DNA from 3 places in the Streptomyces gamaensis genome. Region 2 is predicted to be linked to each of the others. Evidence: riboswitches for the same ligand, from Rfam matches in the RefSeq annotation. Region 2 holds a riboswitch; each other region holds the start of a gene.
The links. A riboswitch is a leader RNA that binds a small molecule or an ion and turns the genes downstream of it on or off. The one in region 2 is predicted to bind cyclic di-AMP.

Region 1 (2,251 bases), on a different contig from region 2:
CCCGAGCGCCGCTGACGGGAGCCCGGCCGCGAACGGCCCGGCGAGCGCCCCCCGGAGCACACCCACCGACGACCCCACCGCCATCCCGACCCGGAACGCCCCGGCGGACACTCCCGGCACCGCGAGCCCCAACGCGCCCTCCGCGCAGGCCCCGCGGGCGACCCCGGAGCCCGCCCCGGGCACCGGCAGGCACCGCGCGCCGGATCCCTCGGCCCCCTCGGGTTCCACGGGCCCCTTGGAGCCCTCGCGCACCGATACGGGGCACGCCTCCCGGAGCGGCGGCTCGGCCCGTACGGACATCACCGGCAAGGTGGACAACTACACCGTGCGTCCCGGTGACAACCTGTCAGTCATCGCCGACCAGCACTCCGTTACCGGAGGCTGGCATTCCCTGTACGAGCGCAATGAGAAAGTTGTCGGAAGCGATCCCAACCTGATCCTTCCTGGTCAGAGGCTTGATGTCGGCAAATAGTGCGGTTCTGGCGCGGTAGTTCGCGGGGAATGTCCGTTCCAGTCGAAAGTGAGACATGGGTCTCGTTGACTTCCGCCGGAACGGGCCCCTCCCAGAGCCCTAGGACCCCCTCCCACCTGCGAAAACACAGAGTTCCTCGGGGTAACGCGCGTCAACTGTGGCTGGAAAGAGGGGTTTGATGCCTGACGCCGACTGTGTTTACCGTCATGACCGCTCGCCACCGCGAGCACCACGGCCGCCACGCCGAATCCTGCCGGCGGTCGTCGGAGTCGTCGCGAAAGCGCCGTAGGCAGGAGCGGGGGAACCAAGGTAGGCGCCGGAACGGACCGACGGTCACCGACCGCAGGACCGGGACGGCTTGGGGTGAAGCCGAGTGTGCAGCGCACACGAGGCCGGGCGAACTCACAGTCCGAACCCGACAGCTCACCTCGCAGGCGTCGGTGAGGAAACGACTTATGTCCAAGGGCAAGCATCGTCGTCCGTCCAAGGCCGTCCGTATCGTCACGCTCGCCGGCGTCACCGGCGCCGCCGTGGCCGCCCCGCTGATGGTCGCCACCTCCGCCAACGCAGCCTCCGTCCAGACCTGGGACAAGGTCGCCCAGTGCGAGTCCAGCGGCAACTGGAAGATCAACACCGGTAACGGCTACTACGGCGGCCTGCAGTTCTCCCAGTCCTCCTGGAACGCCGCCGGCGGCCAGAAGTACGCCCCGCGCGCCGACCTCGCCTCCAAGTCCGCGCAGATCGCCGTCGCCGAGAAGCTCCTCGCCATGCAGGGCCCGGGTGCCTGGGGCTGCGCCGGTGCGGGCGGCCTCACCTCCGGTGGCCCCAAGGCCGACGTGAACCCGGAGTCGGGCTCCTCGAAGTCCTCGCAGTCCTCGAAGTCCCAGCGCTCCGCCAAGTCCCACGCCGACCGCAGCGAGCGTCAGGCCGCCCCCAAGACGGCCAAGCCGAAGCACGCCGCCCCGGTCGCCGAGGAGGCCCCGGCCCCCAAGCAGCAGGCCGCGCCGAAGCACGCCGCCCCCAAGCCCGTCAAGCAGGGCGACGGCGAGTACCAGGTCAAGTCCGGCGACACCCTGTCGCTGATCGCCGAGGCCAACGGCGTCAAGGGCGGCTGGCAGAAGCTCTACGAGCTGAACAAGGACACCGTCGAGGACGCCAACCTCATCTTCGAGGGCCAGCAGCTGCACCTGCGCTGACCCCCGCCGGGCCGGCCCGTCCGGCCCGGTACGCCCGGCGGTCCCGGGCACGCAGCAGCGGCACGCCCCGCTCCGGCGCGACTCTCCCCGAGCGCGCGCCGGAGCGGGGCTCCGCCGTTTCCGGGGGCCGGGACACGCCCCCCGGAGCACCGGGGGAAACCGGCGAAGAGCCACTTCCCCGCTCAGCGAACACTCCGGTCATTGATCCCGTGATCTCGGGTTTTGTGGCAATTTTCGGTCCGGGGGACACTCCAACGGCAGGGCGACCCTCCGGGGCCCGTTAGGCTCGTGCTGCAGAACTCCAGACACACACGAAGGAGACCCTCGTGCCGTCCATCGACGTCGTCGTAGCTCGCGAGATCCTCGACTCGCGAGGCAACCCCACGGTCGAGGTCGAGGTCGGCCTCGACGACGGCTCCACCGGCCGTGCCGCCGTGCCGTCCGGCGCCTCGACCGGTGCCTTCGAGGCCATCGAGCTCCGTGACGGGGACAACAGCCGCTACCTGGGCAAGGGTGTCGAGAAGGCCGTGCTGGCCGTCATCGAGCAGATCGGCCCGGAGCTCGTCGGCTACGACGCCACCGA
Region 2 (2,251 bases):
TCGCTCGACGGGCCGGTCCGGGGCACGCCCACCGATCTCGGCATCCACGCCGGGGAGTTGGAGCGCGCCCGCGGGACGGTCGAGGCGCTGCTCGCGCGGTACACCGGGCACGGTCCGCAGCGGATCCGGCGGGACACCGAGCGCGAGACCGTGCTCGACGCGGCGGCGGCGAGGGCCTACGGGCTGGTGGACCACGTGGTCACCGGCCGCCGCGAGCAGGCCGCCCGGTTCGGGGCGGGGCGGTGACCGTGCTGCCTCCCGAGCTGCCGCCGCTGCCCGCGCTGACCCGGGCCGAGGGCGAAGTGATCGATTGCTATCTGCACGTACTGGATCTTCTGGGCCGGATCAACCCCGCACGCGCGCACGGCACGTACAGCGGGCTACGGGCGGCGCAGACCCTCGTCGTCGCGGCCGGCCGGCTCCGCGAGGCCTTCGAAGTCATGCACGAAAGGGGCGAACGGGAGTTGCATACGGGCACCTTGGCGCGAGCGATGCGGGTCCTGGACGGCGAACGGCGGGCCGCGCGGGTGACGTTGCCGCCGAGCGAGGGCCCCGGGCACACGTAGCCACACCTAGTACCACTGACGGAGCCGGCCTGGACACCGTGCGGGGGCCGGTCGCTCGCGGGCACGCACAGCCTTCCGGAGTGCCGTACAAGCTCCCAGGCCAGGGGCTCAGCAGGGCCGGGCGAGGAGGGTCAAATCGCCCCGCGTCCACCCGAATTGCCTGGAAGTGATCAACGTCACATACCCCCGGTTCCGGTCGGAATCCGTACCCGGGCTGGGCAAGATCCCGTCGACGACAAGACCCCGCCACCGCGGCGGGGCGGTCCAGGCGGACGCCGAACCCTGCCGCCGCCGGGATGCCGGGTCGAGCGAACTCATCGGCAGGGATGGAGGACCCGAGCACGGCGGGACGACCAAGCGTAGTGCCGGTCGGCCCTTGGGGTGAAGCCGTCTGCACACGGCCGGGCATTCTTCGCCTGCCCGAACCCGACAGGTCATCCTTCACAGGCGGCTGACGAAGGGTAGACGCATGGGCGCGCACAAACGTCCGTCACTGCTGTCCAGGGCCGGGGCTGCCTCGGCCCTCACACTCGCCGCCGTCGGCGCCTCGGTCGTGGTACCGGGCGCGGCGAGCGGCGCCGAGGCCTCCCCGCTGTCCGACCGGGCCCTTGAGATCGCGGCCTCGAAACAGGGCTCCCCGTACCAGTGGGGCGCCACCGGCCCGTACCGCTTCGACTGCTCGGGGCTGACCCTGTACTCCTTCAAGAAGGCCGGCAAGCGGCTGCCGCGCACCGCGGCCCAGCAGTACAACAGCACGCGGCACATCTCCCGGGCCGCGCGCGAACGCGGTGACCTGGTCTTCTTCTTCTCCCACGGGCGCGGTGTCTACCACGTGGGGATATACGCGGGGGACGGCAAGATCTGGCACGCGCCGAAGACCGGGGCGGTGGTCCGCCTGGAGCGGATCTGGACCAACAGCGTCTGGTACGGCCGGGTGGACTGACCACCCGTCGCGCGGCGGCGCCCCGCACGCCGCCGCGCTCCCGTTCCCGGAAGATCCCGAGGACCCCGAAGATCCTTGGATCCTTGGGACTTTGTCAGGCCCCGGTCCGCACCGGAACGCTCCAGGGCAGCCGGATCCACACGGTCTTGCCGCCGTCCTCGGCCGGGGTGAAGAACAGCCTGCCGCCGCGCTCGGCGGCCAGCCAGCGGACGATCACCAGCCCCCGGCCGTTGTCCTGCTGGACCGCGGCGGGCAGCCGCCGGGGGTAGCGGGGGTGGCTGTCGGTGACCCCGACGTACAGCTGGAGACCGTCGTCGACGAGGACGTCGACGGTGAAGGTCGGCGAGTCGCCCCGGGTGTGCAGCACGGCGTTGGTGGCGAGTTCGGAGACGACGAGCCGGACGGTCTCGACGGTGTCCGTGCGGTCCGGCCCGTCCGGCCCCTCGGCACGCGCCCACTCGGCGAGCACCCCCGTGACATAGCGGCGCGCGCGGGACACCGAGGCCGGGGTGCTCGCCAGCGTGACGGTGGCTTCCTGGCGGTCCGCCATGACAGTGTCCCCATTCCGGCGTTTCTCCTCGCGACAGAGTGCCACTGAAATCACCCGGGACGGCGGCGATCGCCAGGATATGCATATATCTGTCGCTCGAAGCGGTGAAGTCTGCGACGGCAGACCGGATTTGGACGGCAGACTGTCCCTCGGCACCGGCCCGGTGGATTCGGCCGGTGCATTCACCGGTGA
Region 3 (2,251 bases), on a different contig from region 2:
GGCGACTTCACCGGCGTCGACCTGGACGGGGCGCTCGCCGACTCCCTCGGCGCCTGGACCGGCGGCGCCCACGAGCCCCGCCCGGTGCCCCCGGTCACCGCCGACGACCGGGGCCGCGTCGTCATCGTCGACCGGCCCGGCGCCGTGCAGACCCAGCTGCTCATCGGCCGCGTCGGCCCCGACCGGCACGACGCGGTCTGGCCCGCCCAGGTGCTGGGCACCTACTGCCTCGGCGGCACCCTCACCTCCCGCCTGGACCGCGTCCTGCGCGAGGAGAAGGGCTACACCTACGGCGTGCGGGCCTTCGGCCAGGTGCTGCTCTCCGGGCCCGGGGGACGGCCCGGCGCGGCCATGCTCGCCATCAGCGGCTCCGTGGACACCGAGTCCACCGGCCCGGCCCTGGACGACCTGTGGACGGTGCTGCGCACCCTGGCCGCCGAGGGCCTGACCGACGCCGAGCGCGACGTCGCCGTGCAGAACCTCGTCGGTGTCGCGCCGCTCAAGTACGAGACGGCGGCGGCCGTCGCGGGCACGCTCGCCGACCAGGTCGAGCAGCACCTGCCGGACGACTTCCAGGCCGGTCTGTACGAGCGGCTCGCGGCGACCGGCACCGTGGAGGCGACCGCCGCCGCGGTCAGCGCCTTCCCGGTCGACCGGCTCGTGACGGTGCTCGTCGGCGACGCCGCGCGGATCGCGGAGCCGGTCCGGGCGCTCGGCATCGGCGACGTGTCGGTCGTCGTCAGCGGCTGACCGGTTTTCAGCCACGCGCGACGCGGCGGGAAGCCGGGAGGGAGGCACGCGAGGGCAAGCGCCCCGCGTGCCTCCCTTATGTCCGTTTCGCTGGAGAGGTTGCAGTCCCGCACTGTGGCGTGCGCCACAAAACCCGACTTCTGTTTGTGGTTCGAAACTGGCGCCGTCTAGCGTCTGGGTGGCTGTCCGTCAGGTGCGAGCCGCATCCGCGGCCCGGGCAGTCATCGCCGAGTCCCCGTACGGCGCGAGCCAGGGGAGCCGGGGACCCGCCCTTCTCGTGGCGCGTGCGTCGCGAGAGGTTCCCTGGGGTGAATCGGGGCCCTCTGCGAGGAGGGGCCCGTAGGAGACCTTCCTGCTCCGAACCCGTCAGCTAACCCGGTAGGCGAGAAGGAAGGAAAGGACCAGCCGTACCCATGGCGTTCACCCGTGCCACCGGGAAACACCGTCGTCCGAAGGGCGCCGTGCGCGCCGGAGCGCAGCTGGCGGGCGTCGCGACCCTGACGGCCGGAGGGGTTGTCGCGGGCTTCGCGGCCCCCGCCCTCGCCGCCACCGACGACGTCCCGCACCCCGAGGACACGGGGCTGACCCAGGCCGTCGTCATCGCCGACGACATCGCCGACCGCATCAGCGAGCAGGCCGACGTGCAGCGCAGCGCCGCCGTCGAGGCCGAGGCGCGACTGCGGGCCGAGGCCGAGGCCAAGCAGCGGGCCGCCGAGGTCAAGAAGGCCGCGGACGAGGCCGCGCGCAAGGCGGAGGCCGAGCGCGCCGAGAAGGCGCGTGCCGCCCGCGAGGCCGAGCGCAAGCGCCTGAACACCTTCGTCTCGCCGGTCGACGGCTCGTACGTCTCGACCTCATACAAGGCGAGCAGTGGCCTGTGGTCCTCCGGCAGCCACACCGGCGTCGACTTCCACGCCGAGTCCGGCACCGTCGTGCACGCGGTGGGCCTGGGCACCGTCGTGGAGGCCGGCTGGGGCGGCGCGTACGGCAACAACGTCGTCATCAAGATGATCGACGGCACCTACACCCAGTACGGCCACCTGTCGTCCATATCCGTCTCCGTCGGCCAGAGCGTCACTCCCGGCCAGCAGATCGGCCTGTCCGGCGACACCGGCAACGTCACCGGCCCGCACCTGCACTTCGAGGCCCGTACGGCCGCCACGTACGGCTCCGACATCGACCCGGTCGCCTATCTGCGCGGCCACGGCGTGGACCTCTGACGTCCGCCGTGCCGCGGTGACGCGACGGCCCGTCCTGGCCAAAACCAGTCGTCCGTCCCCCGGGCACCATCGGAAATCGCGGGTGTCTGCAATAGAGTCGCTGAACAGGTGTCAAGCGGCCGCGTCGCGCGGTCCATTGCGGAGGTACACCCATGCGGGGCCGTACGTGAGCGGCGAGGGCGAGGCGGTGCGGGACGGCCGCCGGATCTCCACCCACGCCGTGTGCACCGCGATCCGTGACGACATCGTCTCCGGCACCTTCCCGCCGGGCAGCCGGCTCACCG

Region 1: linked by a shared signal. The riboswitch ahead of ACFP1Z_RS18375 (transglycosylase family protein) and the one ahead of ACFP1Z_RS25035 (C40 family peptidase) in region 2 are both predicted to bind cyclic di-AMP.
Region 3: linked by a shared signal. The riboswitch ahead of ACFP1Z_RS26150 (M23 family metallopeptidase) and the one ahead of ACFP1Z_RS25035 (C40 family peptidase) in region 2 are both predicted to bind cyclic di-AMP.

The regions. Positions count from the first base shown of each region.
Region 1 covers NZ_JBHSPB010000010.1:176,637-178,887, forward strand. The annotation lists gene ACFP1Z_RS18370 (LysM peptidoglycan-binding domain-containing protein) at 1-472, shown strand, start outside; cyclic di-AMP (ydaO/yuaA leader) riboswitch at 744-924, shown strand; gene ACFP1Z_RS18375 (transglycosylase family protein) at 928-1,668, shown strand; gene eno (phosphopyruvate hydratase) at 1,995-2,251, shown strand, end outside.
Region 2 covers NZ_JBHSPB010000017.1:107,375-109,625, reverse strand. The annotation lists gene ACFP1Z_RS25045 (ATP-dependent Clp protease proteolytic subunit) at 1-246, shown strand, start outside; gene ACFP1Z_RS25040 (hypothetical protein) at 249-566, shown strand; cyclic di-AMP (ydaO/yuaA leader) riboswitch at 864-1,032, shown strand; gene ACFP1Z_RS25035 (C40 family peptidase) at 1,036-1,509, shown strand; gene ACFP1Z_RS25030 (ATP-binding protein) at 1,604-2,059, opposite strand.
Region 3 covers NZ_JBHSPB010000019.1:61,305-63,555, reverse strand. The annotation lists gene ACFP1Z_RS26155 (M16 family metallopeptidase) at 1-750, shown strand, start outside; cyclic di-AMP (ydaO/yuaA leader) riboswitch at 966-1,149, shown strand; gene ACFP1Z_RS26150 (M23 family metallopeptidase) at 1,164-1,967, shown strand; gene ACFP1Z_RS26145 (GntR family transcriptional regulator) at 2,134-2,251, shown strand, end outside.